DNA from 4 places in the Hyphomicrobium sp. 99 genome. Region 2 is predicted to be linked to each of the others. Evidence: predicted binding sites of a transcription regulator. Region 2 holds the regulator's gene; each other region holds the start of a gene.
The links. The regulator PhoB, encoded in region 2, activates phosphate uptake and scavenging genes when phosphate is short. The targets are predictions, from matches to a motif close to TGTCATNNANCTGTCAT.

Region 1 (7,983 bases), 3.1 Mb from region 2:
TCCCGGCGCCGGCGAATGGCTTCCTTCTCGTCGATCGAACCAGCCGCGAGATCGGCGTCCACGGCCATCTGCTTGCCGGGCAGCGAATCAAGGGTGAAACGCGCACCGACCTCAGCGATACGGGTCGCGCCCTTCGTGATGACGACGAAGTTCACGGTGATGAGAATGATGAAGACGATGATGCCGATGACGAAATTACCGCTCATCACGAACTGCGCGAAGCCCGCGATGACGTGGCCGGCAGCGTTGGGGCCGTCCGCACCTTGGGAAAGAATAAGGCGCGTCGTTGCCACGTTGAGCGAAAGCCGGAGCAGCGTGGCGATAAGAAGAATGGTCGGGAAAGCCGAAAATTCGAGCGGCCGTCGTATCCACAACGCGACCATCAGGATGATGATCGAAAGCGCGATTGAAAAGGCGAGCCCAAGATCGATCATGAACGCCGGAAGCGGCAGGAACAGGATCGTCAGGATGGCGATCATGCCTACGGCCAAGCCCGCGTCGCGCCGACCCAAACCTAGGTCGATGCCGCTCTCGGCGGTTTTCGTGGCTGCCATGATAAAAAATTTCCCCCGCGATTTGGGGGCGACTCTCCTATCCGAAGCTTGCGCGAGGTCGTCATCGGGCAACGAACGGGGGAGAAAAATTCAGATCTGAGAGATCTATACAAAATTCAAGTGGGTGGCTGGCGGCGATTGCATCGCCAACCAGCCGCCAAGACACCTATGCTCCGACCCGCTCGCGGCTATTCGGCCGCTTCGACCGGATGAAGAGAGGTTTGAACGGAGCCGTTGTTGGGTTCGTTCTTCACGGCATCGTGCCGTCCGCGACCGATGCCGGAATAGCTGAGGCCGAGTTCGCGCACGGCATCGGCATCGAAAACGTTCCGGAGGTCGACGATGGTCTTGCCCTTCATCCGCCCTTTGAGCGCTTCGAGGTCGAGCGCCCGATATTCGTTCCATTCGGTAATGACGACGAGGACATCGGCGCCTTCAGCGGCATGATCGGCGCTGTCGCACCACACAACTTCTGGTAGCAACGGCTCAGCCTGACGCCGGCCCTGCGGATCGCACGCGCGAATGGTGGCGCCCCGTTCCTGCAGCATCGGCACGATGACGAGACTTGGCGCGTCGCGCATGTCGTCTGTGTTCGGCTTGAAGGTCAATCCAAGGACGGCGATCGTCTTATCGCGAACCGACCCTCCGGCAGCCTCTTCGATCCGGATCGCCATGGCGAGTTTGCGCTCGTGATTGACGCGTTCGACCTGCTCGATGATCGAAACCGGTGATCTGGCCTCCCGCGCGGTGCGGATAAGCGCCGATACATCCTTAGGGAAACAAGAGCCGCCGTATCCGGGGCCGGGATGAAGAAACTTGTCGCCGATACGCTTGTCCCTGCCGATTGCGGAGGCAACTTCCTGGACGTCCGCGCCGACGCTCTCGCAAAGATCAGCTATCTCGTTGATAAAGCTGATCTTTAGGGCGAGAAAAGCATTTGCCGCGTATTTCGCAAGCTCTGCCGATTCGCGTTCGACGAACATCACGGGCGAGCCGCGAAGCGCCAGAGGCTTATAAAGCCGTTCCATCACATCGCGCGCCCGATCATCGTCGGCGCCGACAAGAACGCGATCGGGATGGGTGAAATCCTGAATTGCCGAGCCTTCCCGCAAAAACTCGGGATTGGAGCAGATGGCCACGTCGGCGTCGGGTCGCTTTGCCTTGAGGCGGCGCTCGATCTCTCGGCTGGTTCCGACAGGCACGGTCGATTTCGTCGTAACGACCGTAAATCCGTTGAAATGTGGCGCTGCTTCTTCCACGGCCGAGAACACGTAGGAAAGATCAGCGTATCCGTCGCCACGTCGCATTGGCGTTCCGACCGCCAGAAACACGACGTCGGCATCGGCGACAGCGGGTCCCAGTTTTTCCGTGAAGAGCAGGCGGCCGGCTTTGATGTTCCGTTCCATCAATGCGTCGAGCCCCGGCTCGTAAATGGGGGAACGGCCTGCCTTGAGATCGGCAAGGCGGTTCGGGTCCTTATCGACGCAAGTCACCGTCCAGCCGAAATCGGAAAAGCAGGCGGCTGAGACGAGTCCGACGTATCCCGCGCCAACCATACAAATCTTCATACTTCAGGTCCCCTTCCCCTGCTGAATCCGGCCGCAACCTGACGAGGTGTAGCATCGGATCGGTATGTGGGAAATTGCCACGCGGACGCGACTGTCCCCAAAATACCCAGCTAATCGACGAGCAGTTGGAAAAGATGGCGGTCAGGGCTGTATCCGCTCAAATGACACGACTTTTTATAATGAAGCCTGTCCGCAGCGCTGGCCGATCGCTTCGCAAGCAGGCCCCCTGACCATTGAGACGACGGACTTCACGTCCTGATAAGTATCGAAGTTCTTGTTATTTGACCCCGCAAGGGGATCAGGGCTTTGATGCATTCGTCGACACGCTGCTGTGTCGGCCGCGGTGATTTCGAAGGCGACTTGCGCCGCGTCATCAAACGCTAAGACCCACGAATTCCTCGTGGGCTCCGCATTGGAGACCGCTATGAAAAACGTTGACCTCTGCTTCCTGTCCCCGTGTTGCGCGATGAAGGCCTCGATGTGTATGGCCGGCTGCTGTTGAGATCACGCAGCCCCGCCTGAGCCCTTTCAATCAAAAAATCGCAATTTAGAGGACGCTGGCCACGGCCGGCAGAGCAAAGCCATGTCTAAATCCTACGTCATTGAGGTCGGCGACGACCAAGCCGGACTTATCATCCGTGAAGAAGGTGAACGCGAATATCTCTTTCATGCGGCACTGAATGAATACAGTGCTCTCGAAGGTCGCCGCTTCGCAAATCCTCTTCTCGCCGAACGGGCGGCAATCGCCCACTTGGCAAGCCGGCGTCGCCGGCGAATCTCGGCCCGCGCTCAGGAGGCTTTCGCGCTATGAGCGGACACATCAGCGAAGCCATCCGCTCGCATCCTGAGCCAAATCGGGGTGTCGACCTGCGAACAACGCCAGCGCCCTCCCGGCACTTGACGTTGGTGGCGGATCGCGACTGGCATCCCGATCCGATTCCGTCACTGGCGCCGGTCGGGCCGTCGACAGACTTCTAACGCGCTGAGCACGCAGGCTTGATAGCGCAACTTCCTCCCTGGACCTGCTCGCACTCTGCGGACGGGAACCTTGAGACCGGTGGCTCTTCATCGGCCGCCGGTCTCTTTTTTCCAAGGTAGAAAAGCTTGTGACTTTTTGTTCGTTCTCTGCTTCGTGCTGCTTTGAAATAAGCGACGAAGTGCTCCGATAATATAAAAGGGGATCAATATATGACGATCGGGCGTGTGGTATCGCGACTTGGTTTGGCGACGGCTCTTCTCGTGGCGGTATCGCCCGGAGCGTTCGCCGAAAACAGCATTCTGAATGCTTCTTACGACGTCTCGCGCGAGCTCTATAAGGAAATCAATCCGGCATTCGTCGCGAACTGGAAGAAGTCGTCAGGCAACGACATTGAAGTGAAGCAAGCACACGGGGGATCGACGAAGCAGGCGCAAGCCGTGTCTGAAGGCCTCGAGGCTGACGTCGTCACTCTCAATCAACCGACGGACCTGGACTTCCTCGTCAGCAAAGGCGTGGTTTCTAGCGATTGGCGGAATAAATTCCCGCACGGCGCCGCGCCTTATACGACAACGACTGTTTTTCTGGTCCGCAAAGGCAACCCAAAGGCCATTGCCGATTGGAGTGATCTCGTAAAGCCCGGCATCTCCGTCGTCATCCCCAACCCGAAGACGTCTGGCAACGGCCGCTATACGTATCTTGCGGCTTGGGGATATGCGCTCGATAAACTGGGTTCCGAAGACAAGGCGCGCGAATTCGTCGGTAAGCTCTTCGCCAACGTTCCGGTGTTCGACGGCGGCGGACGTGGAGCCACGACAAGCTTTACACAGCGCGCCATCGGCGATGTCCTGGTGACGTTCGAAAACGAAGCCGCACTCATCAAGGCCGAGGTCGATGGGCAAAATTTTGATGTCGTCTATCCGTCGCTCAGCGTCGAAGCGGCCCCGCCGGTAGCAATCGTCGATACGGTCGTCGAGAAGCGCAAGACAGCCGATGTCGCGAAGGCTTATCTCGACTTCCTTTATTCGGATGACGCGCAGAAGATCATAGCCAAGCATCATTTCCGCCCGCGCAGCGAAGCTGCACTGAAGGAAGCGAACCTGCCGGCCATCAAAACCTTTTCGGTCGAAGACAAGATCGGGCCATGGGCGACCGTGCAAAAGACGCACTTCGCGGATGGCGGCGTCTACGATCAAATTACGACCAAGCAGAACTGAACCGGTTCGGCACGTCCTGAGCAAGCCGCGACATCGCGCGCGGCTTGCTCCTCTTCGATCACAATCCCTCGTCCTTGGGCCGAATGACTGCTAGAAGCGTCGCGGCCGCTGGCGCTTTTTGGCGTCGCCAAGACGTTTGGAACGGGGAGGATGAGCGATGGGTGATCACTTTTGGCCGGCGATGTATCCGGGCTTGATTGTCGGCGTTCTCTACGGCTTATCGCTGCGCGGAGTATTCAATACCGTCATCGCGGCGCTCGGTGGTCTCATCGGAGCAGCCATCGCCTACGAAGGTTTGCTTGCGGCCAATCTTAATGACGGCCTCCCCTCGGTGATCGGTCTCATCGTCGGAGCATTCCTCGGAGCTTATCTTTTGACGAGTATTGCTCAGCGTTTCTCCAGCACACGTCCGAAAACCTAAGCAGGATTGCGCGCACGCCGCCCCGGGTACAATCTGAGGGTTGATTTCCCCTTGTGTCATGCGGCCGTCGCACAACTGTCGTCGAAATTTCACTGAATCCTGGAATGCAGCAATGGAATTGCTAACCAGGGAGGTGAGATGGCCGATTTCGTAACGGCGGCGGCTCTGGTCTTCTGCGCAGTGGCGACTGCCACACATCTCGTAACGATCACTCTGGCATTATTCCGCGTTGCTTCATCCCGCTCCCGGCAGCGCGGATTGAGTGTCGAGCCCGTCAGCATCATCCGCCCGGTTTGCGGTCGCGACCACTTCGACGAAATGACGCTTCGCTCGACGTTCGAGCTTGGCGCCAGCGGCTATGAAATCATTTTTTGCGCGGCTCGCGAGGACGACCTCGCGGTGCCATTCGTCAGAAACTTGATCGCGCAGTATCCGCATGTCGAAGCGAAACTACTCATTGGCGACGACAGGCCGACAAGCAATCCGAAGCTCAACAACATCGTCAAGGGATGGGCGGCCGCGCGGTTTCCCTGGATCGTCCTGGCCGACAACAATGTCTTGATGCCGAAGACCTATCTCGATGATCTGTTTCGCAGCTTCGAACCCAACGTCGGCCTCGTCTGCTCTCCGCCCGTCGGAAGCCATCCGATAGGGTTTTGGGCCGAACTCGAATGTGCTTTCCTCAATACTTATCAGGCACGCTGGCAAAGCGCCGCCGACACGGTCGGTCTCGGATTTGCGCAAGGCAAATCGATGCTCTGGCGCCGCGATATGCTCGATGACGCTGGCGGCGTCGTAGCTCTGGGCGCAGAGATCGCCGAAGACGCCGCCGCCACGAAGATCGTCCGCTCTCATGGCCTCAGCGTGCGCCTCGTCGACCGCCCATTCGAACAGCCGTTGGGTCCACGATCCGCGGCGCAGGTATGGGCGCGCCAGGTGCGCTGGGCGAGGCTGCGGCGCGTAACGTTCCCGATTTTCTACGCGCCCGAAATTCTTACCGGCTCCACGCTGCCAATTGCAGCCGGCGTTGCCGCGGCTTCGGGCTACGGTCTCGAGCCAGTGCCGGTGTTCTTCGCGCTGCTTGCCGTTTGGTTCGGCTCCGAAGCGCTTTTGGCGCGTGTGGCCGGCTGGCACATGAAATGGCAGTCACCCATCGCGTGGATGCTGCGCGATGCGCTGCTCCCTCTTCTTTGGGTCGAGGGTTGGGCCGGAGATACGTTCGTTTGGCGCGGGAACGACATGAGCGTCGCAAAATCCGACACTAGCAACCCGATCGCCAATTCGAGTGTGTAGAGCGCGGGGGCAGGACCCGACCCCGAGAGAGGGTCCTTACTTCTTCTGAGCCACCGCGGCATCCGGCACGAGCCCGACCGTGCGTCCTTCAAAGCCTGCCGCGTCGAAGTATTTCGTTTCGCCCGCAACTTGGTAATTGAGGATCGTCCGTAATCCCGACGACGACGGTTCGGAGACGAGCGTCTTACGCTCCCACGTTGGCACAGAGCCATCTGTCAAAGCTTCGCCAAGCGTTCTCCCGACAAGCTTGCCATGACTTTCCGGAATCAAGCCAAGGATCGTCGCGATGGTGCGGCCGACATCGGCGTTGCTGGCGGGCGACGCGCTGACGAAGCCCTTCTTGAAATCAGGTCCGAACGCCGCCATGAAATTTGCCGTATCCGCACGGCTGAAGCTTCCATGCATTCCCTGCCCTTGCTGGAGACCCGTATCGGCAACCTCTGCCGTGCAGAGTTCAGGTTGGGCGCATCCCGTTGAGATGCTTTTAAAATTGACGACGATCGACGGCCGCGGCATCAGCGACGAACCCTGCAGGTTGATCGCCGAGAGCGGCAAGGTCCCCGGGAATTTCCCCAGGTGGTCATCGACGAAGAGGCCGCTGACATAATCCTGAGCCAGCAGCGCATCGACTGTCTTCTGCGCCAGTTCTTGATCACCGCTCGGAATATAGATGAGGTCCGATCCGCCGTTCGCCGCGACAACCACCTTCGGTGCATTGGCATCTTCACCGATCAAGCCGTCTGCGACTTTGGGGTGGTTGCCGGGTTCGATTTTCGCGTTCGTATTCTCAGGGTCATACAGCGGCAAGTTCAACGCCGCAGCGAGATCGAGTGCGAGAAATCCCGGCGGTAGCATGACAGGGGGAACATCGGCATAACTCGCCCGGGCGGCGCCGCTCGTCTCGCTCTGCTTTGAAATCGTCGAGAATCCGTGATCTGCGGAGACGACGATATCGGTCGTCTCGGAAATACCGAGTTGATCGAGCGTCCGCCGGATTGCTGCGAGGTTCGAGTCCGCATTGCGGATCGCTGCCATCGACGTCGGTCCGTTAATGCCCGGTTCGAGCTTCAACAGGCTATCGCCCTGGTTATGTTGCGTTCCATCCGGATCGCGCGACCAGAAAACAACGACGAATGGTTTTCCGTCAGCTTTGAACTTCGGCAGAACGACCCGCGTCAGCGCCGCAGTGAAATACCCCTGCTGAACGACATTGGCGTCCTTGGTGCCGGGCTCGTGAAAATTTCCGCTTTCTTTGTTCGTCAACCGGCTCGGAGCCTCCAATGGCAGACCGGCCGCTTTGAGGCCATCGCTCAGCCAAGGGGTGAGCGGAATACCTGCGGGAGTTCCCGTCGCATCGTCCACGATGACACTTTCACCGCCGTCGCGAGACGTATGATCGAACACGAGTGTCGGACCGATCTTGCCGATCGCAGCGGTGTTGAAACCCGCGCGATGAGCAACATGCAGGATCGTTTCCTCGTCGATGAAGTTGCCGGCAAAATGCTCGTCGATGTCACCAAGAACGCCATCGTTTTCAATGAACGCCATGCGCGCCGAAGCAGCCGTGCGGATCGGGAAGCCCGCGTAGAGAACATTTCCGAAAATGCTGGTGTCGCCCAAATAATGACCGGTCGCCATGCCGCTCGAGTTCGGCATCGTGAATGTCGGAAACAGCGAATGGCTGTTGACGAAGTTGACGCCCTTGTCCCGGATATCGGCGAAGGTCGGCGCAGTCTCGGGCGTCACGATGCCGGCCCGCAATCCATCAGGAACAAAAAGCACGACGTTATGCCGGCTGCCATCAGCAACGGCTGGCGCCGCGCTCGCAAATGCGGCGAGAACTGCGCATGAGATGAGCTGCTTTGCTGACATTTAACCCTCACTCGAACTGACGCCCGGAAATTGGTCCGGGAAACGATGAACATTTGAATCTAGCGCTCGGCGATGACTCCCT
Region 2 (7,983 bases):
GCACGCGTCAGCGGAGAAACGGCGCCGCTCCTGTTCACCGCACTGAACAACCAGTTCTGGAGCACCAATCTCAACGCTCCAATGGCCAGCTTGCCGGTCGTCATCTTCCAGTACGCGCTCAGCCCCTACGAAGACTGGCAGCGCCTCGCCTGGACTGGCGCACTACTCATCACCGCAGCCGTGCTGACACTTAGCATCGCCGCACGTTGGTTAAGCTCTTCGAGGACGCAGCAATGAACTTGATGTCGAAAGATGTGGACACAGGGCTTACCGAAAAGATCTCGGTCAGCAACCTGAAATTCTTCTACGGCTCGACCCTTGCCCTGAAGAATATCTCTTTGCCGCTCTATGAGCGGCAGGTGACTGCCTTCATCGGACCGTCGGGCTGCGGTAAGTCCACGCTGCTTCGCGTTCTGAACCGCATGTACGACCTCTACCCGGGCCAGCACGCAGAGGGCGAGGTGATGTTCGATGGCGAGAACATTCTCGACATGAAGGACCTCAACCTTCTCCGCTCGCGCATCGGCATGGTTTTCCAGAAGCCGACGCCGTTCCCGATGACTATCTACGAAAACATCGCGTTCGGCATTCGCCTCTATGAGCGTCTTCCGAAGTCGGAAGTCGATGCACGGGTCGAATCCGCGCTCGAGAAGGCCGCGCTTTGGAAAGAAGTGAAGGACAAGCTCAACTCGAGCGGCCTCAGCCTTTCCGGCGGCCAGCAGCAGCGCCTGTGCATCGCACGCACCGTCGCCATCCGTCCTGAAGTCATACTCTTCGACGAGCCCTGCTCGGCGCTCGACCCGATCTCGACTGCGAAGATCGAAGAGCTGATCGACGACCTGAAGAACGAGTTCACGATTGCCATCGTGACGCACAACATGCAGCAGGCCGCCCGCGTTTCTCAGCGTACCGCCTTTATGTATCTGGGCGAACTCGTCGAATTCGGCGTCACCCAAAAACTTTTTACGAACCCATCAGACAAGCGGACCCAGGACTACATCACCGGCCGCTTCGGATAATGCGTGGCCACAAGCCAAGATCCGATTTTAGGAATTGAGACCATGAGCGAACACACCGTAAAGTCCTACGAAGATGAGCTGAGACTTCTCGATCGCCGCATCGCGCAGATGGGCGGCTACGCAGAGAAGCTTCTCGTTCAGGCCATGGATGCACTCGAGCGTCGCGATCCAAAACTTGCCGAAAAGGCCGTATCCGACGACGTCATGATCGATCAGCTCGAGCGTGAGCTCCAAGAGCAGGTCATCGTCATGATCGCGCGGCGCCAGCCGCTTGCCAACGATCTTCGCCACATCATGACCGTCATCAAGGTCGCGGCCGATCTCGAACGCATCGGCGATCTTGCGAAGAACATCGCCAAGCGTGCTCTTGCAATCGCCGACGAGCCCTATCCGAAGCCGTTGATGACCGGCATGCGCCACATGACCGAGATGGTGCAGACCCAGCTCCGCGACGTCCTCGATGCGCTGTCCGCGCTCGACGCCGAGAAAGCGATGCAGGTCTGGCGCGATGATCAGCAGGTCGACGCCATGTACAATTCGCTGTTCCGCGAATTGCTGACGTACATGATGGAAGATCCGCGCAATATCGGCATCTGCACGCACTTCCTGTTCGGCGCCAAGAACATCGAGCGCATCGGCGACCACACGACCAACATCGCCGAGAACGTCTACTACCTCGTACACGGCGTCCCCATCGCAGACGATCGGCCGAAGGGCGACAAGACGTCGTCGACGCTGATCACGCCGCGTCAATGACAAATGTACTCTGAAGCAACACTGACCAAAGACCATGCCAGCTAAGATTATCGTCGTCGAAGATGAAGCGCCTCTCGCAGAACTTCTGAAATACAATCTCCAGTCCGAAGGCTATGACGTTGTGCAAGCCGGGGACGGAGAGGAAGCGGAGCTTCTTCTGTCGGAGCAAAGTTTCGATCTCGCGATACTCGACTGGATGATCCCCAAGATCTCCGGGATCGAGTTGTGCCGGCGCCTTCGCAATCGCTCCGAGACGCAGAGCCTGCCGATCATTTTGTTGACCGCCCGCGGTGAAGAAAACGACCGCGTGCGGGGGCTGACGACCGGCGCCGACGATTACGTGACGAAGCCCTTCTCCGTCCAGGAGTTGATGGCGAGGATCAAGGCACTGCTTCGGCGCGCGTCGCCGGAGCGGATGAGCGATATCCTCGTTTCCGGCGAGATCACGATGGATCGCGGAGCCCACAAGGTGACGCGCGGGCCCCGCGAAGTTCGTCTCGGCCCGACCGAATACCGGATGCTTGAAGTTTTCATGGAAAGCCCGCGCCGCGTCCTGTCGCGTAGCCAGCTACTCGATCGCGTCTGGGGCCAGTCCTCCGAGGTCGATGAGAGAACGGTGGACGTTCATATCGGACGCCTCAGGAAATCTCTGATCCGCGGCAACGAAAGCGATCCGATCCGCACGGTCCGCGGTGCTGGATACGTCTTCGACGGCCGCGAAGCCGAAGCCCAAGCTCAGTAAAGCCGTTCCGGCATCGAACGGCTCAGCTCTGCCCGTTGAGACAATTCGAAATACTGTGCGCGACGCCGCGCATGAGGTCGAAGTAAAGACCCGGCCCAGGGGTGAGCATTTGCCCCTCGGCATCGATCGTTCCGGAACGCGCGTGCGTTCCCTCCGTCACGGCGGCTACGAGATTCGGCTGAAAGTTCGGCTCGGTGAAGACGCAAACAGCGCCAAGCGACGACAGCTTGCGCCGAACTTCAGTCAACCGCTTGGCGCTTGGAGGCACATCGGGACTGACGGTGATCGAGCCCGCAGCCTTCTGTCCGAAGTGATGCTCGAAATACTGTGTCGCGTCGTGAAAGACGATGAACGGCTTCCCCGTTGAGGCTTTGAGTTCCGTCGTCAGCTGATTGTCGAGAGCATCAAGGTCCGAGATAAGAGCGGCGGTATTGGCTTTGATCTTATCGGCATGCTCGGGATAGCGAGCCTCGAGCGTCTTCGCCACGTCGGTAACGATGGCCTTGGCGTTTTGCGGATCGAGCCAGATGTGCCCATCCTTGCCGTCTTCGTCATGGTCGTCATGGTCCTCCGCCTTGCCGGCAGCTTCTTCATGCCCATGCTCGTGCTTCTCGAAAGTGCCACCCTGACGCTGATCGAGAAGCGTCACACCATCCGCCCCCGCGAGCGTCAACACCGTGACGTTCGAAGGCAGCGACGTTACGATTTTCCGCGTGAAGGGTTCGAGCTGATCGGACACGCGAACGAAAACATCGGCATCGTGAATGGCCCGTGCCGTCGAGGGCTTCAACGTGAAGGTATGCGGCGAAGCCGAGCCTTCGACGATGAGCTGCGGCTCGCCGACGCCGTCCATGATCCGGCTGACGAGCGAATGGATCGGCTTGATCGTAACAACGACCTTTGGCGTCTCAGCCGCAGCCGCGCCAGAGATTTTCGCCAACGCAAGAAAAACCCCAAAAAATCCGGCAAACCTGCAGATCATGCCCATTTCCTTGCATTTGATGCGTATAATATAACAACCATTATGGAATTTGCGCAAGCGTTGTCGCAACCCTTTAGGCCGTATAGCCGATAGCGTGTCGCAATCTCGCCGGGTCGGTGTGCGTCCGTTAGGTTCGTCCGGCGATTCGACCGGCATTAGATAAAAGGGTTGAGCGAAGCGTGCTCGAAATTATGAAGTCTTACCGCCTCGCGGCTTTCATCTCCGTTGCCATACTGGCCATGATTGTTCCGGTCTCGGCTCATCCGCACATGTGGGTGACCTACGTTTTGACCGTCGATTACGACAAGGGCGCTGTTACCGGCGTCGACCACTCGTGGACCTTCGACGATTCCTACACATCGATGGCGCTGGAAGGACTCGATACGAACAACGACGGCAAGTACGACCAGAGCGAACTGGCCGACCTTCTGAAGGTCAACATGGATGGCCTGAAGGAGTTCAACTATTTCACCGTCGCAAAGCTCGGCGAAAATCAGCTCGAATTTTCCCCGCCGACGAATGCGCGCCTCGAATACACGAACGGCGTCCTGCGCCTCTACTTCCACCTGCCGCTCGCCAAGCCTCTTGCCCCCGGCGCGGAGAGCCTGACGTTTGCAGTCTTCGACCCGTCCTACTTCATCGATTTCCAGCCCGAGAAAACCGACGCCGTCAAACTTGCATCCGCCCCTGAAGGATGCGCCGCGACGCTCATCGATCCCGATGCCGAGAAGCAGGACGAACAGGCGAAAAAGCTCGGCGATGCCATGGCGCAGCAGTTCGGTGCCGGTGCCATCGGTTTCGGCTCATACAAGACCGTCGCGATTTCCTGTAAAAAGTCGTGACAGAAGCCAGCCGACAGCCCCCGTCTCGATTTGTGACTGGAATTAACTAGCTCTTCATTTTTGGAGATCGGCTTCGACGCGGTTGTTTTAAAAATGTCGGGTTGCTTGCGTGCGCGAGACCCATCATGCCGACGATTATCCGAGTGATACTTTCCGCCGTGCTCTTGCTGTCTCCGGCGGCAGCGTCGCGCGCCGGCCTCGACACGGAAACGGCGGCCAACCCCGAAAGAACGTTCGAGCTCATCGTCGTCGAAGCGGATGGCTGCATATACTGCCAGATATTCCGGCGCGACGTGCTGCCGGCATACCAAACCTCCGAGCAGGGGAAAAAGATGCCGGTCCGCTTCGTCGACGTTAACGACGTCGAGACCGATCACCTCGATTTCAATACAGCGGTCGACATCGTGCCGACATTCGTCGTCGTCAAATCTCAGCACGAAGTCGGTCGCATATCGGGCTACGTCGGCCCCGAGAACTTCTTCCATTCCATCAATTATCTGCTTGGCTCCGCACCCTAAACCGGGGGCGACGGTGCTTTCAAAGCATAGGGCCCCGCATTTGGGGCGAATGGTGGCTTACTCACCTCATTTTCACCCCGGCGACATCGGAAACCCTTGTAAACTGGGGCTCCCTCCTGTACCGACGCGGTTTCCGTTTTCGGGGCTTTGGACGCCATTATGAGCCGGATCAGGCCGCACGTCGGTATTATCATGGGAAGCCAGTCTGACTGGCCGACGATGCAGCTCGCCGCTGACATTCTGACAGAACTTGGCGTCACGTTCGAAACCAAGATCGTGTCCGCGCATCGCACGCCCGACCGGCTCTATGATTACGCCAAGGGCGCCAAAGCCGCCGGCCTCAAAGTTATCATCGCGGGCGCTGGTGGCGCAGCCCATCTACCCGGAATGACCGCATCTATGACGACGCTGCCCGTTCTCGGCGTGCCGATCGAATCGAAAGCGCTCAAGGGCCAGGACAGCCTCTATTCGATCGTGCAGATGCCCGCCGGCGTGCCGGTCGGTACGCTCGCCATCGGCGAAGCCGGCGCAAAGAACGCCGGGCTCCTGGCAGCGGAGATTTTGGCGCTTTCCGACGCGGCACTCTCGGACAGGCTCGAAGCCTGGCGCAAGCAGCACTCGGCCAACGTCGCCGAAACGCCTGTGAAGGGCTGATGACGATCACGATGAGCGCGCTCCCTCCCGGTTCGACAATCGGCATTCTAGGCGGCGGCCAGCTCGGCCGCATGCTGGCGATGGCTGCCGCACGCCTCGGCTTCAAATCTCACATCTACGCACCTGAAGGCGACAGCCCCGCATTCGACGTCGCGACCAAATACACGGTCGCAGCATACGAAGATGAAGCGCGGCTCGCAGCCTTCGCGGACGCGGTCGATGTCGCGACCTACGAATTCGAAAATATTCCGGTCAAAACCGTCGAAGTCCTTTCTGCGCGCGTTCCTGTCCGCCCCGGCGCAAAAGCATTGGCATGCGCGCAGGATCGCATGAACGAGAAATCGCTCGCGCGTGAGCTCGGCGCCATGACGGCCGAGTTTGCGGCGATCGATAGCTTCGCCGATCTCACGAAAGTTCTCGACGGCGGATTCCAAATTCCGTCCGTTCTGAAGACGCGCCGCTTCGGCTACGACGGCAAGGGCCAGGCGAAAATCCTGAAGCGCGAAGATGCCGAGACCGCGTGGGCCGAAATGCGCGGCCAGCCGTCGATCCTCGAAAGCTTCGTCAACTTCCGCGCGGAGGTTTCCGTCATCGCCGCACGCGGAACCGACGGAACGTTCCAAGCATTCGACGTTACCGAGAACGAGCACCGCAACCACATCCTCCATCGCTCCGTGGCCCCGGCCGCGCTTGCGCCGAACACCGCCGCCGAAGCCATCGAAATCGCCCACAAGATCGCGGAAAAGCTCGAATATGTCGGCGTCTTCGCAATAGAATTTTTCGTCGTGACGGAAGGCGGCCGCGATCGCCTGTACGTTAACGAGATGGCGCCCCGCGTCCACAATTCCGGACACTGGACGATGGACGGCGCGCTGACTTCCCAGTTCGAGCAGCACATTCGCGCCGTCGCCGGATGGCCGCTCGGCGCGACGTCGCTGAAAGCGCCCGCCGCCGAAATGATCAACCTGATCGGCGACGACATTCTCGCCTGGGAAAAGATCGCAGCCGAGCCCGGAGCGTTCTTCCATCACTACGGAAAACGCGAAGCCCGTCCCGGCCGCAAGATGGGGCACGTCAATCGCCTGCTCGCGAAATCGCCGGGCGCCTGACCCCTCGAACGAATCTGAATCGAACCCGGCGTCTGCGCGCTTGAGCGCCGTTAATTCCGTCACAGAGACCGCTATATCTCACCTCACCAGCGACTCGCACGTCGCGACGGTGAATTCGGGAATGCGGAAGAACCAATGATCAAATCTCTGTCGCGGCGTCAGGCGTTGAAGAGCGCGCTGGCCGCTCCGGTAGCCACAATCGCTGTTGAACCAGCTTCCGCTGCGAGCGACACGCCGGCCGCAGCCGCGCAGCCTCCAGGCCAATGCATATTGCTGCCTCAAGCCGTCGAAGGCCCCTTCTACTTCGACCCGAAACTCGTGCGCTCTGATATTTCCGAAGGCCGCCCCGGCGCGCCGCTTCGACTTTCGCTTCGCGTCATCGAAGCGGGCTCCTGCGCACCAATATCCAATGCACGCGTCGACGTTTGGCATGCCGATGCGACCGGCGTTTATTCCGGATATTCGGGTCAAGGCGCATCGCGGGACATTTCGACCAAAGGCCAGACCTATCTGCGCGGCACGCAGACAACCGATTCCGACGGACGCGTAGCGTTCACGACCGTCTATCCCGGATGGTATCCGGGCCGCACGCCGCACATCCACATCAAGGTCTTCCTGAACGAAACGAGCCTTGTCACCGGGCAGATCTACTTCCCCGACGACTTCAGCGCCCGCATCTACGCAACGCGCCAACCCTACAACGAGCGCCCAAAACCCGACACGACGAACGCTACGGACTGGATCTATGGGGACGGCCAGCGCGAGGGCGGCGGCACGGTCCTAGCGATGAGCGAAGACGGCGACACCATCGTCGCGGGCCTCCTCATCGGCGTCGACAAGAGCGGCGAGACCGCAGCCAAAGCGGGTCGCGGATTCCTGCGTCGTCTGCTCGGGCTCTGATGTTGCAGCACGGCAAACGAAAATAAGGCAAACTTAACGCTGAACTATCGAAAATCCGACCCAACCCCGCTGAAAAGCCGGCCCTTTAACTGCAAATAAAATTTAGCTGCCATTTTAGCGCGACTTTGCGTGCCGACGGGAACTGATGGCGAGGCTCTGCCGTTTGCGCAGATAGCATCACTCCCCGGTGCGCACAGCGCCGCTCGGCGGCACCACAACGATAAAAAGGAGCCATCATGAAACGAGGTCTGGTTTTTGCGTCCGCGTTGATCGCGGCGCTGGCGATGCCGTTAGCGGCAGACGCGCGCCCCCACGGAGGCGGAGGCCATCACGGCGGCGGTCACCACGGCGGAGGCCATCACGCGGGTGGTGGTCATCGCGGCGGCGGCCACATCGGAAATCGCGGCCCTCGCGGTGGCCACCACTTCCGTCCGGGCCGTCACCCCGGTGCGCATGTCTAC
Region 3 (7,983 bases), 380 kb from region 2:
CCAATGGGTACCTCCTCGACCAGTTCCTGCAGGACTCGACGAACCATCGCACCGACGCCTACGGCGGCCCGATCGAAAACCGCGCGCGTTTGATGCTCGAAGTCGTTGACGCTTGCATCGAAGTTTGGGGCGCTGATCGCGTCGGCCTCCATCTCGCGCCGCGCGGCGATTCACACACGATGGGCGACAGCAACCGCCTCGCGACCTTCAGCTACGTCGCCCGCGAAGTCGGAAAGCGCAAAATCGCCTTCATCTTCACGCGCGAACATGAAGCCGCGGATTGGATCAGCCCAGAGCTCAAGAAAGCATTCGGCGGCGTGTTCATCGTCAACGAGAAGTTCACGAAGGAATCGGCGGAGGCTGTCATTAAATCCGGAGCGGCCGATGCGGTGTCCTTCGGCAAGCAGTTCATCGCCAACCCAGACCTGCCCGAGCGGTTCAAGCTGAACGCGCCACTGAACCCGCCCGACCCGTCCACGTTCTACGGCGGCACCGCCAAGGGCTATACCGATTACCCCGCGCTAACGACGGAAGACGTGCGCGCCTAAGAATGAAAAAGGCGATTGATTAGCGGATCGCCACGCAATAGCGGCGCCGGGCTCAACGCTCGGCGCCTCTCGCCGAAATGCTGTCGAACGCAGCCGCAAATTCAACCGACCCCGGCTTCGAGATCGCATACGTCATCCGCCGGTCGAGTTCAGCCTGCAGCTGCGACCCCGTCAACCCGATCACCATCTTATTGACGTAGTAGGCGCGCCTCGAGAAGAAGTTCGGCGTCGGCGCTTCCGTTCCTGGTGACTGCATCATTTCAAGGCCCGTCATCGGTCCCGCCAGATTCATCAATTCGAGTTCAGCTCCGGAAAGCGAATATCGGCCCTGCTTTTCTGCCGTATCCCGCAGTGTCTTGAGCTTCATCGCCTGCAGCATCGGCCCGATATCGCCGTCGATGTTGAGCGTGTGAATGCCCATGCCCTCGCGCGTTTTCGCGTAGGCCTGCTGCACATCCCATTCGAACGGCTGATGCTTGACGTTCGCGTACATTTTTTTCAGCACCGCCAGCTTGTGCTTCAGCAGCGCCGTTCGTTCCGGCGAGTTCTTCGGATTGCGGAGCTTCTGAGTGAGGCGCGAAATAAAAATCGGCCCGCTGCGCGCGAGTTCGTTGATCGAGTTGGCGTCGAGAAGCTGCGCATAGCCGAGCGCACTCGAAATCGCACGACCGGTCTTCTTGGTCGGATGAATTCCCGATTGCATATCGTAGGTGCCGACGCCGCCCGTCTCGAGCGCGTAAACCCTGACGACCTGCTCCTTCGAAAGTCCGAGAGCCGCAGCTTCCGTCGCATAGCGAAGCTTGAATTCCTTCTCCGACACCCGTTCCGGAGCGAAGTTGTAAACGCTCTTCGCCGCGACGAGGTAATCAGGGATTGTCGCCAGCTCTTTCGGCTGCGTCGGATCGCTCTGTCGCTGCGCCGTGAGGAATTTTTCGTACTTCGCGGCGAGATCGCCCGACAATGGTGGACCCTGATAAGTCGGCGGGAAGCTCATCACATAATCGGTCGAGTCGAACGGAACTTTCTGAGACCGCTTCTTCTTGCGTCCAAGGCGCTTCTGGTCCACCGCAGCCCAGTATTGATCGAGCTGCGCCTCGAAAATTCGCCGCGCGGCCTTCCACTCCTGAAACTGCTGCACCTCGCCATCGGAAAGAGAGGCGAAAAAATCCGCCGTCGACAGCGCCTGCGCATTTAGCGACGGGACAACGAACAGCATCGCCAGAGCCATGATGCATAGGCCCAGCACACGAAACGGCGATGTCGTTCTTACGTACGCCAAGGTCAGCTCCACCTGCCTGTCATCGAGTTTGTCAACGAGACACAGCTTGAAATCACGAATAGAAGGTACCGTGATTCATTGGAGCCCGGCCATCCGATCGTCTCATCCTTCAACTTCCGCTAAGGTTGAGCAATGAACCCGCTTTCCGCCCCTAATATGACCGATATGAACATACCGGAATTCGATGCTGCGGCGTTCGAGGTACTAGCGCGGTCGCGCCTCCTCCCTAACCCGCCCCTCCTTAACGAACCTCACTCGCCCGGCGACGATGACCTCAATCCCGGAAGTGAGCGCATTCCAGCAGGCCTTCGCCATGCCGCCGTCCTCGTGCCGATCATAGCGCACTCGCCCCTGACCGTCCTGCTGACGACGAGAACGGATCATTTGCCATCTCACGCGGGTCAGATCGCCTTTCCTGGTGGAAAGGTGGAAACTCACGACGCTGGTCCGCTCGCTGCTGCACTGCGGGAGACCCGGGAAGAGATTGCGTTGGATGCTGCCTTCATCGAGCCCCTCGGATTCCTCCCGCCGTATCGCACCGGCACGGGCTACATCATCACGCCATCCGTTGCCCTCGTCCGCCCCGGCTTCAAGCTGACCGCCGATCCAGAGGAGGTCGCCGCCGTTTTTGAAGTTCCGTTCGCTTTTTTAATGAACGAAGCCAATCATCAGATACACAGTCGGGTCTACGGAGGCGTCGAGCGTCATTTCTATGCGATGCCTTACGGAGAGCGCTATATTTGGGGCGCGACGGCGGGCATCATTCGCACGCTCTATCGGAGACTGTTCAGCACATGACCCGAATTGTCATAGAGAACATATTTTTCTTCATGTTGCCGACGTTGGTGTACGTCATGTGGATCGCGTTCAAGGAAGACGAATGGGCGGGCCTGCCGACGATCGTTGCGCGGGCTCCGTTGCTTCGCCTGTTCTTCGCGGGCGCAGCGTTGATGCTTGGAACGCTCATCGCGTTTTCCTCCCGCTCACACAACGATCCGCGTGATGTTTACGTCCCTGCCTCGATCGAAGATGGAAAACTGGAGCCCGCTCATAGCGTCCATGTTCCCGAACCCGCCGAACCGCAAACGGCGAAGCCCTGATCCATGCGAGAAACCACAATCAAATGGCCACGCGTGAACGCCGCTTGGCTCCGCTCTCCCGCGATCGAAAAAGTGTTCGCAGCGCTTGCGAAAGACGGCGCGACAACGCGCGTGGTCGGTGGCGCTGTCCGCAACACCCTGATCGATCGCCCGGTCAATGAAGTTGATATCGCGACGACGGCCATTCCGGACGAGACCATGCGGCTCGCCCGCGCCGCCGGCCTCGGCGCCTATCCGACGGGCATCGACCACGGCACCGTAACAGTCGTCGCGGACGGACAATCCTATGAAGTCACAACGCTCCGCCGCGACGTCGAGACCGACGGCCGGCACGCGGTCGTTGCCTTCACGGACGACTGGAAAGAAGACGCCTCGCGCCGCGACTTCACGATCAACGCACTCTACTGTGATCCCGACGGAACTCTCTATGATCCGGTCGGTGGCTTCGAAGACTTACGCAAGCGTCGCGTTCGTTTCATCGGCGATGCAAAACAGCGGATACGCGAGGATTATCTTCGCATTCTGCGCTTCTTCCGTTTCAGCGCTCAATACGGAAATGGCCAGATCGATCCGACAGGCCTCGCAGCCGCAGACGAGTTGAAGGAAGGCCTGGTTCTTCTCTCCGCCGAACGTGTTCGTGCCGAGATGCTGAAGCTCTTCGCAGCGCCGGGCGCGCCGGAAGCGCTCGACGTCATGTACAAAGCCGGCATCTTGCAACTCGCGATCCGCACGCGCATCGAGCCTGATCGTTTCGCGCGGCTCGTCGCAATCGAAGCCGCTCTCGGCGAAGCACCGGACCCGATAACGCGTTTGGCCGCGCTCGCCGTTATTCATCCGGGCGACGATAGGTTCCTCGCCGAGCAGCTCAGGCTCTCGAATGCAGAAGCATCGCGCATCGCCGCTGTTTTCACCGGCGAACCGGGCATCGATCCGGAAACACCCGAAGCGACAGGCCGCGCCGCCCTCTACCGGCTCGGCCCGGAAAACTTCAAGCGGGCGGTCATGCTCGCCTGGGCGCGCACTGAAGCATCTCCCAACGCCCCCAATTGGCGCGCCAGAGCGCTGCTGCCGGATCGCTGGAAAGCTCCGAAATTGCCTGTCTCAGGAAGCGACGTGATCGCGCTTGGCGTCGCGCCGGGACCGGCCCTCGGCGGCATTCTTAAAGCATTCGAAAGCTGGTGGATTGGGAACAATTTCCCGACCGATGCCGAACAACAATGCAACGTGCTGAAACTATTGGCGGCGAAGGCACTTGCATAGCTAAGCATCAAATTTCACTTCACGTTGGCTTTTGCTCAAGCTAAGTTCCCCACCGTTGCGGGGTCAGCCGTTTGTATTGCGTTGAGGAAATGCCCTGATGGACACCATCGGTCCCGAGCGCGAGCGTTCGCTCAAGTTCGTCCAAGTTGTCTTCGCTATTCTAGCTCTTCTCAGCCTTATCTCAGCACTCGCCGTTTCGACTCGCGGAGTCGATCTGGGATTGCCTGAATCATCGACGTATCCGATCGCGCTGGCATTTCTTATCGTCGGCGCCATCGACACGGCTCTGTTGTTTGCGTGGGAACGGATCTCCCAACGCATAGAGCTGTAGAATTGAAGGTCAGCCGCTGGGCGAGCTTTAGCTCCATGCCCGGCGGTCCCGCCTTTGGCCGGCTCCGCGCAAGCGGATTCACCCAGCGCCGACAAAAAGCCTCGCCTAGCTACAGATTTCATCGACTGGTCTTGGTAAATCCAGGCTAGCGCTAACTTTTACAACTCGCATTTGAAGCTGCCGCAGGCCTTCGTCACACGCCTGTAACATGAATCCCGTCCTACGTTTTACATGAAAGCTTAGTCGCTTTTATGGGAAGCGTACTGACTGGGGGCCGACCTTGAGCGCACCGAACCCGGAACACCTCGAATACCGAGCCGTCTTCATTTCCGACATTCACCTCGGGATGCGCAATTCGCAAGCGACAGCTCTTCTCGACTTCCTGAAAACAGTCGAATGCCAGGACCTCTATCTGGTCGGCGATATCGTCGATTTCTGGAAGGTGCGCCGCGGTCCCCACTGGCCGCAGAGCCATAACGATGTCCTGCAGAAGCTCTTACGCAAATCGCGAAAGGGTACGCGCGTTGTCTTCATTCCCGGCAATCACGACGACGGCTTGCGCGACTATACCGGCATGAACTTCGGCGGCGTCGAACTTCGCCGCGATGCCGTGCACGAAGGCGCCAACGGCAAGCGCTATCTCGTTCTGCATGGCGATGAATTCGATGTCGTCGTTCGCTACGCCCGCTGGCTTGCGTTCCTCGGCGACCGTTCCTACGACGCCGCCCTCGCACTCAACGTGCCGCTGAACTTCATGCGCCGCATGCTCGGCCTCGGACACTGGTCGCTATCGGCGTTCCTGAAACACAAGGTGAAAAGCGCCGTCAATTACATCGGCGAGTTCGAAGAAGCTCTCGCCGGCGAAGCCCGCCGCCGCGACACGCAGGGCCTCATCTGCGGCCACATCCACCACGCCAACGAACGCATGATCGACGGCATCCACTACCTGAATTGCGGCGACTGGGTCGAAAGCTGCACCGCCATAGGCGAGCGCTTCGACGGCCAATTCGAAATCATCCGTTGGAAGGAACATCTGGCCGCCCGCGGTTCGCAGGCGCCTTCAGGCCGTTGGTTCATCGAAGCGGCATAGTTGCGAGTTTCGGGCGGCCGGCTCGCGTGTCGTCCCTCGTTTTGGGCGGCCGGCACGCGGAACGCGTGTCGCCCAAAACAAACAAAACGGAGATCTCCCTTGAACGCCACCGCCAAAGTTTTTGAGCCGACGAGTTCCGATCTCTTGAGCGAAGCAGTTCACCAGAACAGCGCTTTGAGCCCGGCCGGCATACTCGAACGCACTTTCACGTTCGCATTCCGCTCGATGGTCTATCCGCAGATCTGGGAAGATCCGCGCGCCGATATGGAAGCGCTCGAACTCACGCCGCAAAGCCGGATGCTCACGATTGCCTCGGGCGGCTGCAACGTCATGAGCTACCTGACCGCGAACCCGGCCCGCATTTACGCGATCGACCTCAACGAAACGCACATCGCGCTGTTGAAGCTGAAACTTGCCGCCGCTCAGCACCTGCCGAACCACGCAACGTTCTTTCGCTTTTTCGGCGCCGCCAACGACCGCCGCAATGTCGCGCTCTATAACGATCTCATCGCCCAGCACCTCGACGCGGATACGCGGAGCTATTGGGAAGGCCGCGATCTGACGGGCCGCCGCCGCATCTCGCGCTTCGCCCGCAACTTCTATCACTACGGACTGCTCGGACGATTCATCGCCACCGGACATCTCGCGGCCCGCGTGTTCGGCGCAAACCCGAAACGCATTCTGGATGCCCGCAACATCGACGAGCAGCGCGAAATCTTCGCCCGCGAAGTCGCCCCCGCCTTCGATCATCCCGTGTTGCGCTGGATCACATCGAACCGCGCCTCGCTCTTTGGCTTGGGCATTCCGCCGGTGCAATACGATGCGTTGTCGAACGGGGGCACCCGCACCATGGCCGATGTTCTGAAGGAACGCGCCGAGCGCTTGGCAACCGGCTTCGATCTGAAAGACAACTATTTCGCCTGGCAGGCGTTCGGCCGCAGCTACGCGGCACAAGGCGAAGGCCCCTGCCCGCCCTACCTCGACAAGTCGAACTTCATGGCCGTCAAGGCCCGCGCCGGCCGGGTCAACGTCGTCCACGACAACATGATCCGCTTCCTGTCGAACGAACCGGCAGACAGCCTCGACCGCTACGTGTTGCTCGACGCACAGGACTGGATGGACGACGCCGCGCTCAATTCGCTCTGGCGTGAGATCACCCGCACGGCTCGCGCGGGCGCCCGTGTCATCTTCCGCACCGCAGGCGAGGAAAGCATTCTCCCCGGCCGCGTCTCGGATGCCATCCTGAACCAGTGGACCTACGACGCCGCGAAATCGGCCGAGATCCACAACAAGGATCGGTCCGCGATCTACGGCGGCTTCCACCTCTACGTCAAAACCGCATGACCTCTGCGATGACCGACACGGCCGCAAGCGCGATGGATGGCATGTATCGCCACCAGCGCTACATCTACGATCTGACGCGCCGCTACTATCTCCTCGGCCGCGATCAGCTGATTGAAGAGATCAGGCCGCCGGTCGCCGGATCGGTGCTCGAGATCGGATGCGGAACGGCGCGCAACCTGCTGCGCGCCGCGCACCTCTATCCGGCCGTGCAGTTCTACGGTCTCGACGTATCCGAAGAGATGCTGAAAACGGCACGCGCCGCCATCGATCGCAGCCCCGCCCGGGATGCCATATCGGTCGCGCAGGCCGACGCCACGACGTTTTCCGCGGCGGAACTCTTCGGCGTCAAAAAGTTCGACAGGATTTTCATTTCCTACGCGCTGTCGATGATTCCGCCCTGGGAAGCCGTGATCGACCGCGCCATCCTGCAGCTCGCCCCGCGTGGAGAACTGCACATCGTCGATTTCGGCACAATGCAATCGATGCCTAAGCTTCCGCGCAGCGCCATGCGCGCATGGCTCGCCCGTTTCAGCGTCACACCGCGGCTTGATCTCGAAAGCGTCGTTCGTGAAGCCGCAAAACACCATGGCCGAACGGCAGCGTTCAGTCAGGGCCGCTTCGATTACTCCGCGCTCGCGCGCATCGGCGCCAAAATCTGATCGGCTTCTTTGACGCTCAGCTGAGGCCCGGCCCGCGCAGCTCCCTGAGCGCAGATTCAATGCGCCGCCAATCGTCAGCGAGCTTCTTATCTCCGGTCTGAGCGTACCGCCGCACCATCTCCGCCGCCTCCGCCAGCGCCTTGGGTCCGTGAGATCCATAGAGCTTGCGGGCATGATCATGGATTTCGACCGCATTCATGGCTGAGCCTCCTCGGCTATTCCAATGTTCGACGAACTTCGTCGTCTGCTCTCAATCCCCTCAAATCAGGAACCGCCCATGAGGTTCCCCATCACGTTCACCAGCTCAGCCCCGTTTAAGACCCGCGCAAAAGCCCCGGCTCTCGCTGCCGGGGCTTCCGTCGAAAGAGTGAC
Region 4 (7,983 bases), 3.3 Mb from region 2:
GTGAATTATTGGATGAGCCGATGACGTACCTGTACTCTGCGCTCGATCTGCAGAAACGCCTCCGAGGAGCAGCAGAAATATAATTGCGAAGTCGGGTTGGAGGGCGAATTGGGCAATTCAAATTGATTCAATTGCGGCGCAACTCGATGAATGCAGTGCCGTAATTCGCGTCTTCGAGTCGGTCGAAAGACCAATAGGCGTCGAAAAATAAGAAAAATTGAGTCATTCGCGCAACAGTTTGCGTTAATAAACGCCTTTTTGCCCGCGATTTCAAACTTCTCCGTCTACAAAGCTCTCGAATTTGCTCATGTTTGGGAAGTTCGAGCTGATTCGAACCCTAGAGGGAGACTAAAACTATGGCTAAGGCAGTTAAGGCAGCAAAGACCGTTGCGAAGCGCAAGAAACCCGTCGCCAAGAAGGCAGTCGCTAAGAAGACTGTCAAGAAGGCAGTCAAGAAGACGGCAAAGAAGAAGGCCGCCTAATTCCATTTCGCGTCCCGAAGCGCTGGACTGGGCACCTAGCCTTCGGACGCAAATGCAAATGGCGAACGGGCGCTCTACCAGCGCCCCTTTCTACCCAAATGGCCGGGCGACAGCGATAAGCGTCACCGGCCATAATTTTTTGCCGATATCGATAGCGGAATGGAGCATATCGGGTGGGCTATTCAGGAATAACGAACGGCTGCCTCCGGCTTTCAATCAACTCCGTGAAAATGAGCAGGCCGATTTCTCGACCTGCCCATATTGCCATTAGCCCGCGCGGAACACGGCGCCGGCGACCGACATCGGCCGCTCACGCACTGCGTTTCCGTCGTTGCCGGATTTGACGATCCACTGGCCGTTGGATGAACGGCCGGTGATCATGCCGACGTGATGCGGCCAGACGACCACGGCACCGACCTGCGGTCCGCTCGGACGTCCATAGTGCTTCCAGTTGGCAGCGAGATTGTATTCCGGACCTCCGCCCAACTGCGTACGCATCCACCAACCGCACCAAGCGCGCGGTTTGCCACCAAGGCTGGCGCCGCCAGCCGACGCAAATTTGCGTCCGCTGTAGGATCGGCCTTGTGCGTAATGACGCCGGCCACTGCCGCTATTGGCATAGTGACGACGCGTTCCCGAATGATACGCGTAACCAGATCCAGACCTACGGTGTGAATACTGACGATGGACAGAAGAGCGGCTACGCGATGCGTAGCGGGCTGTGTACTGCCGCTTGCTAGCGGAATGCTTATGGGTACGCTCGTAACGGTCACCCTTGTAACCGTGATAGGGGCGTGCCTCTGCCGATGTCATTCCGGCCAACCAGGCCAAGCACATCGCCACTGCGATTAAACTCAATCGCATACTAACTACTCCTTCACTTGTCTTCACAAACGGGGCGCACGAAGCGTCGTAATGGGGCGAAAACAAGGGAGGATTCGACGCGCGGCATATCGTCTTATTTTGGTACAACTGACGCGCGTGTGGGGATTTGCTTTTATTTATTAAAAAGTTAAGGCAAATAAACCAATTGCCGGAAAGGTCCGTGCGCTACCTTTGGTCGAGTAAATTGTGAAGTTTGCGTACGGAACGCCCCGATATGTGATCAATTTCTCACGTGGTATCCGGCGTTTTTTTCATCACCGCTGCGGCAACGCTCCGCATGCAGACGCCTCATTAACGATCAAATGGACAGGGGAACGCAATGGAACACCGTCGGCTCGGCGCATCCGGATTAACTGTTCCACTCTTGAGCTTCGGTGCAGCGACGTTCGGCGGCTCGGGCGAATTTTTCAGCGCTTGGGGTTCGACCGACGTCAAAGAAGCCCGGCGCATGGTCGATCTCTGCGTGGATGCCGGCGTCACTCTTTTCGATACAGCTGATATCTACTCGAACGGAAATTCCGAGACCGTGCTCGGCGAAGCCTTGAAGGGCCGCCGTGAGAAGGTTCTCATTTCAACGAAAGCGACGTTCCGTTTTGGCGATGAGCCGAACAATGTCGGATCATCACGCTTCCATCTTTTGAAGACGTGCGAACAAGCGCTGAAACGTCTGCAGACGGATCACATCGATATTTTTCAACTGCACGGCTTCGACGCTTTAACGCCGGCGGAGGAAGTTCTTTCGACGCTCGACCAACTCGTCCGTGAGGGGAAGATTCGCTACGTGGGCGTATCGAATTTTTCGGGCTGGCATCTGATGAAGTCGCTCGCGGTTGCGGATCGCTACGGCTATCCGCGCTATGTCGCGAACCAAACCTACTATTCGCTCGTCGGCCGCGATTACGAATGGGAGCTCATGCCTCTCGGACTCGATCAGGGGATCGGCGCGCTCGTTTGGAGCCCGCTCGGGTGGGGACGTCTCACCGGCAAGATCAGACGCGGACAGCCATTGCCGGAAACGAGTCGTCTTCACAAGACGGCCGAGCAGGGTCCGCCCGTTCCGAACGAGCACGTGTTCAAAGTTGTCGATGCCCTCGATGAGATTGCGAAAGAAACCGGAAAAAGCGTTCCGCAGATCGCTCTCAACTGGCTCTTCCATCGTCCAACCGTTTCAAGCGTTATCATCGGCGCGCGGAACGAGCAGCAATTGAAGGACAATCTCGGTTCGATCGGCTGGAATCTCACGGCCGAGCAAATCAAGAAGCTCGATGCAGCGAGCGAGACAGCGAAAGCCTATCCCTATTGGCATCAAGCGGGCTTCACTGAACGCAATCCATTGCCCATTTAGAATTCCGCTAGCGACGCCTACCCGCAAGCTTCGCCTACGCCGGGGCTTGTCACGGCATTGTCATCTGGCTCGCGAAAAGATCGCGGGAAATTCCGGCGCAGGTAATAGAGCAATGATCGACGAGCACGAAAAAAGCGAGCGGGCGAATTTGGCGCGTATCGAAGCGGAAATTGCCGACAGTTTCGACGAAGAACTCGAAATGGAAATGGACGACGGGCGACTTGAGCGGTTGCTCGATGGCTATGATCGCGATGGCGCGGCAGGCCTCGTCGATCGCCAAGTCTATTTCAAGGAACTCTTTCGGTTACAGCGTGAGCTGATCAAGCTTCAAGATTGGGTCGTCAATACCAGGGCCAAGGTCGTCGTCATTTTCGAAGGTCGTGACGCCGCCGGCAAAGGTGGCGTGATCAAGCGGATCACGCAACGACTTAATCCGCGTGTCGTCAGGGTCGTCGCATTGCCTGCGCCGAGCGAGCGGGAACGTTCACAGTGGTATTTTCAGCGGTACGTGCCGCATCTTCCGGCAGGCGGCGAAGTCGTGCTTTTTGATCGCTCCTGGTACAATCGCGCGGGCGTCGAGCGCGTCATGGGTTTCTGCACGGAGTCCGATCTTGAGGAATTCTTCCGCACAGTTCCGGAATTCGAGAAGATGCTGGTGCGCTCGGGAATCACGCTCATCAAATACTGGTTCTCGATTTCCGACGACGAACAGCATCTGCGATTCCAAATGCGGATCCATGATCCGATCAAGCAGTGGAAGCTCTCGCCGATGGATCTCGAGTCGCGGCGGCGTTGGGAGGATTACACCAAGGCCAAGGAGGCGATGCTCGAGCATACGCATATTCCCGAGGCGCGCTGGTGGGTCGTCCATGCGGATGACAAAAAGCGGGCGAGGCTCAACTGCATTCATCACCTGCTGAGCCAAATACCGTACCAAGATGTGCCGCGCGCGTCCGTCGTGCTGCCGGAGCGCGTGCATAATCCTGACTATAGTCGCGCGCCCGTTCCCGACGATCTTTACGTGCCTGCCATTTACTAGTCGGCGGCGCGCCGCTTCCCGCATCAATCCGCGCCGTAAAGCCGACTGTTAGCGAATGCGGCGCGGGTTCATATAGAGGTCGGCTTCCTGACGCTGAATGTCGGGCTTCAGGCGCCCGTCATGAATATCGCGCGCGAGTTTCCTGACGTGGCGGCGAGCACCGCCATTGAAGACGATCATGCCGGTGAAAAGCTTCATCACCATCAGCAGCCGCGGATCGGCGTGATCGCCACGCACTTTGCAACGCCATCTGCCGCCGATGGTGAAGATGGCGCCATCAATGTGGCCGACGTGCTCGCCGTGCTGATCGATGAGCGTGTAGTCGCCACCGAGATTGATGAAATCGCGCCGGAACCTGTAGAATTTCGGCTCGCCGCCTTCCATCAGGAAGAATGAGAAATTCTCAGGCATCAGCGGCCATTTGTGCGCCGAACGCTCGAGATAGACGATGTAATCGTCGGGACTCGTGTTGATGGAGTACGACATCACCGGCATGCCGCCGGCCGCGAGCGTTTGCTGCATGGAGCGGCCCAGCATCATGTCCATGCTGGCTTTCCAATTCAAAGTCTCGGAGAACAGCTTGAAGACGAGACGCTTGTCCATACCCGTCGCGCCATTCCAGAGCTCCTTGCGATAGCCCAGAACTCCGGTGCGCTGACCGTTCTCGATGATCTCTGCGAAGATGTCCATGTCGGTCGTGAATTGACGCGACTTGCCGCGATTGCGCTCTTTCTTCCAGAAGCCGAATTCGTACGAATTGAAATTCGTGATCCAGACCTCAACCTGAAAGTCGTGCCAGGTTTTGCGCGCCGCATTCGTCGCGTCGGATTTATTCTTCTCGAGCTTCGATACTGCAGTCTTGGCTTTGGAGGTTTCCTCCTGTTTCGCCTGCTCGAGCACTTCCGCGCGCGCGACATTCGCTGCATCCGAAGCCGCGGTGTTGGCCTCAGTCTCGGCGATATCTTTTTTCTGAGCAGATGAAGTCATGGTGGAGTTTACCTCGCGCGCGTCAACGCTCACACCTCGAGGTACAGCCTCGAGCGAATCACTTGAGGACCGTAGCACCGCGATCGCGCATCGCTGCGATTGCGAGCAAAATTGCCGTGGAAAGACGGATCAGCGACCGCCGAAAATGGCCGAACCCACACGGACATGCGTCGCGCCGAAGGCGATTGCGGTTTCGAAATCGCCGCTCATGCCCATGCTGAGGCCTTTGAGGCCCAGTTCGCTTGCGAGCTTCGCGAGGAACGCGAAATGCACTGCGGGCTCTTCCTCCAGCGGCGGAATGCACATGAGGCCTTTGATATCGAGTTTCAGATCCTGGCGGCAGAACGCGACGAAGGCTTCTGCTTCGCGCGGCATGATGCCGGCCTTTTGCGGCTCTTCGCCGGTATTCACCTGAACGAAGAGATCGAGGCTGCGGCCTTGCTTGGCCATTTCGTCGGCGACGGCGCGGGCGATCTTTTCGCGATCGATGGTGTGGATGGCGTCGAAAAACGCGACAGCTTCCTTCGCCTTGTTGGACTGCAGCGGGCCGATGAGGTGCAGTTTGACGTCAGGGAATTCGGCGCGGAGCGGCGGCCATTTGCGCTCGGCCTCTTGGACGCGATTTTCGCCGAATACCCGCTGCCCAGCTTCGATGACCGGGCGGATGGCCTCGGCATCGAAAGTTTTCGAAACTGCAACCAATTGAACGCTGTCCGCGTTACGGCCTGATGATTTCGTGGCCGCAGCAATCTCGTCGTTTACGCGCTTTAACCTGTCGACTGCGCTTTCCTGATAGTCGTTCTGTTGCACGCGCGTTCCTCGTTGGTCTCAAGCCTTTCCCATAGACATTCCCGCCCACGAGGAACAAGTGTCGCAATTCCGCGCGGGCTTTCCATATAGAAGGCCCGGATCGACAAATCCGACTTCGCTAACCGTCATTTTCACTCCCCTAACCTTAGACTGAAACTCGAGGAGCATCCCCTATGCTGAAACTCGCCGACGCACGCCGCATCATCGACGCTGCAGAAAAAAAGGCTAAAGAAATCGGTCAGCCCATGAACATCGCTGTGGTGGACGAAGGCGCGAACTTGATCTCGCACATCCGCATGGACGGCGCATGGCTCGGATCCATCAACATTGCGATCAACAAGGCGTTCACGTCCCGGGCCTTCAACATTTCGACGAAGGAACTGGCCGAGAATAGCCAGCCGGGGGACCAGTTCTTCGGCATCCATGTTTCCAACCACGACCGCGTCATGATCTTTGCCGGCGGCATTCCGTTGAAGGATTCGAAGGGCGAAGTGATCGGCGCGATCGGCGTTTCCGGTGGCAGCGGCGTGCAAGATCAGTCCGTCGCAGAAGCAGGCGCCAGCGCGCATACGTGCTAGAGCTGCTGCTACTAATATGCACTAATTTATCATATCTTAGTGCACATTCTGGAATACGGTCCCTAAGGCGGTGCATGTTAAGCAGAACATGCACCGTTTTTATATTTGTTAGTGCATATTAGCCTCGACACGCGCTGCTCAAGGGCATAAAACTCCAACATGCACTGATTTGTGCCTAAATGGGGCACGTTATGGCGACCAAGTTCGATCCGAAAATTCCCTTCAATGACCTGCCCCTGCTTCCGCCCGCTGAGGACATCGAAACCAAGGCCGTACTCAAGAAATGCATCGAAGCGACGCGCCAGCTCGAAGGATTACGCCAGGCTGCAAAGCGCATTCCCAACCAGGATGTGCTGATCAACAGCATTCCGTTGCGTGAAGCCAAGGACAGCTCGGCTATCGAGAACATCGTTACGACCAACGACAAACTCTTCCGTTTCGCGAGTGCCAACGATGAGCACGCCGATCCCTCGACCCGCGAGATCCTTCGCTACAGAACCGCGCTTCGCAACGGTTTCGACAATCTCAAGATCCGGCCTCTGACGGTGCAGACAGCTCTTACGCTCTGCCGCACAATCAAGGGCTATGACCTCGACGTGCGCGCGGTCCCCGGCACGACTCTCAGGAACCATGCGACGGATGAAGTCATCTATACGCCGCCTGAAGGGGCCGCCGTCATCAACGAAAAACTCCGCAATTGGGAACAATATCTGCACGAAGATAACGGCATCGATCCCATAATCCGCATGGCCATCGGCCACTATCAATTCGAGGCCATTCATCCATTTCCGGATGGCAACGGCCGCACCGGACGGGCGTTAAACATCCTCTATCTGATTGATCAAAAGCGGCTTGATCTGCCGATCCTGTATTTGAGTCAGTACATCAACGCGAACCGCGACAGCTATTATCGCCTGCTGACGGGTGTGACTACCAACGGTGACTGGGAGCCATGGATCCTGTTCATGCTCGAAGCAGTCCAATTCACCGCTCGTTGGACTACCGAGAAAATCGAAGCAGTCAAAGCTTTGATGGAGGAGACCGTGCGCCATGTGAAGTTGCGTCAGCCGCGCATTTATAGTCGCGAGTTGGTCGAACTTCTTTTCACCCAGCCCTACTGTCGTACGGGCGACGTGGTCGCCAGCGGCATAGCGAGCCGCAATATCGCGGCAAAATATTTAAAGGAGCTCGCGGCGGCAGACGTGCTCCTGCAGCGTAAGGACGGACGCGAGGTCCTCTACATCAACGTGAGGTTTCTCGACCTGCTGAAAAGCAATGAGCATGGATTTCAACCCTTTCCTGCTGCCTGACCACAATTCGGGCGATCCTTGTCATCTTGGTAAATATGCGGTCGAGATGCCGCGCATGACTCCACGCTATTTGAAATTCGCAAGGCTCTTGACCCGCTTTACCATTCGGGCTCTTTACGGCTTTCCACGAATTCTTGAACGAGATCCAAGGCCCCATGGCCACTGAACGTTACAACGCGGCCGAGCGCGAAAAACACTGGCAATCCGTCTGGGAGAAGGGCGAGATCTTTCGCGCCTCGGAAGATCCCAATCGCCCGAAATCCTACGTGCTCGAGATGTTCCCGTATCCCTCGGGCCGCATCCACATGGGCCATGTCCGCAACTACGCGATGGGCGACGTCGTCGCGCGCTATAAGCGGGCTCGCGGTTTCAACGTGCTGCACCCCATGGGCTGGGATGCCTTCGGCATGCCGGCGGAAAACGCGGCGATGGAGCGCAAAGTCCATCCCGGCGCTTGGACTTATGCGAACATCGACACAATGCGTGGACAGCTCAAATCGATGGGTTTGTCGCTCGACTGGTCGCGCGAGATCGCGACGTGCTCGCC

Region 1: the regulator PhoB is predicted to act here: its motif matches at 4,791-4,807, upstream of G359_RS03100 (ceramide glucosyltransferase).
Region 3: the regulator PhoB is predicted to act here: its motif matches at 4,710-4,726, upstream of G359_RS16055 (UDP-2,3-diacylglucosamine diphosphatase).
Region 4: the regulator PhoB is predicted to act here: its motif matches at 2,760-2,776, upstream of ppk2 (polyphosphate kinase 2).

What each region holds. Positions count from the first base shown of each region.
Region 1 covers NZ_KQ031382.1:567,735-575,717, forward strand. Annotated here, with positions in the region: gene flhA (flagellar biosynthesis protein FlhA) at 1-554, opposite strand, end outside; gene G359_RS03080 (UDP-glucose dehydrogenase family protein) at 743-2,122, opposite strand; gene G359_RS03085 (hypothetical protein) at 2,706-2,933, shown strand; gene G359_RS20835 (hypothetical protein) at 2,930-3,100, shown strand; gene G359_RS03090 (sulfate ABC transporter substrate-binding protein) at 3,311-4,315, shown strand; gene G359_RS03095 (hypothetical protein) at 4,473-4,736, shown strand; gene G359_RS03100 (ceramide glucosyltransferase) at 4,875-6,029, shown strand; gene G359_RS03105 (alkaline phosphatase family protein) at 6,066-7,901, opposite strand.
Region 2 covers NZ_KQ031382.1:3,689,395-3,697,377, forward strand. Annotated here, with positions in the region: gene pstA (phosphate ABC transporter permease PstA) at 1-237, shown strand, start outside; gene pstB (phosphate ABC transporter ATP-binding protein PstB) at 234-1,019, shown strand; gene phoU (phosphate signaling complex protein PhoU) at 1,062-1,775, shown strand; gene phoB (phosphate regulon transcriptional regulator PhoB) at 1,810-2,517, shown strand; gene G359_RS17800 (zinc ABC transporter substrate-binding protein) at 2,540-3,499, opposite strand; gene G359_RS17805 (DUF1007 family protein) at 3,691-4,341, shown strand; gene G359_RS17810 (thioredoxin domain-containing protein) at 4,467-4,859, shown strand; gene purE (5-(carboxyamino)imidazole ribonucleotide mutase) at 5,019-5,513, shown strand; gene G359_RS17820 (5-(carboxyamino)imidazole ribonucleotide synthase) at 5,513-6,622, shown strand; gene G359_RS17825 (intradiol ring-cleavage dioxygenase) at 6,758-7,522, shown strand; gene G359_RS20220 (hypothetical protein) at 7,759-7,983, shown strand, end outside.
Region 3 covers NZ_KQ031382.1:3,311,888-3,319,870, forward strand. Annotated here, with positions in the region: gene G359_RS16025 (alkene reductase) at 1-548, shown strand, start outside; gene G359_RS16030 (hypothetical protein) at 601-1,827, opposite strand; gene G359_RS16035 (CoA pyrophosphatase) at 1,960-2,625, shown strand; gene G359_RS16040 (DUF6111 family protein) at 2,622-2,927, shown strand; gene G359_RS16045 (CCA tRNA nucleotidyltransferase) at 2,931-4,187, shown strand; gene G359_RS16050 (hypothetical protein) at 4,285-4,518, shown strand; gene G359_RS16055 (UDP-2,3-diacylglucosamine diphosphatase) at 4,799-5,608, shown strand; gene G359_RS16060 (BtaA family protein) at 5,708-6,952, shown strand; gene G359_RS16065 (class I SAM-dependent methyltransferase) at 6,949-7,611, shown strand; gene G359_RS16070 (hypothetical protein) at 7,628-7,810, opposite strand.
Region 4 covers NZ_KQ031382.1:366,985-374,967, reverse strand. Annotated here, with positions in the region: gene G359_RS02160 (GNAT family N-acetyltransferase) at 1-83, shown strand, start outside; gene G359_RS21010 (hypothetical protein) at 357-482, shown strand; gene G359_RS20690 (C40 family peptidase) at 750-1,346, opposite strand; gene G359_RS02150 (aldo/keto reductase) at 1,687-2,712, shown strand; gene ppk2 (polyphosphate kinase 2) at 2,825-3,751, shown strand; gene G359_RS02140 (hypothetical protein) at 3,800-4,738, opposite strand; gene G359_RS02135 (YggS family pyridoxal phosphate-dependent enzyme) at 4,868-5,548, opposite strand; gene G359_RS02130 (GlcG/HbpS family heme-binding protein) at 5,722-6,126, shown strand; gene G359_RS02125 (Fic family protein) at 6,318-7,436, shown strand; gene leuS (leucine--tRNA ligase) at 7,592-7,983, shown strand, end outside.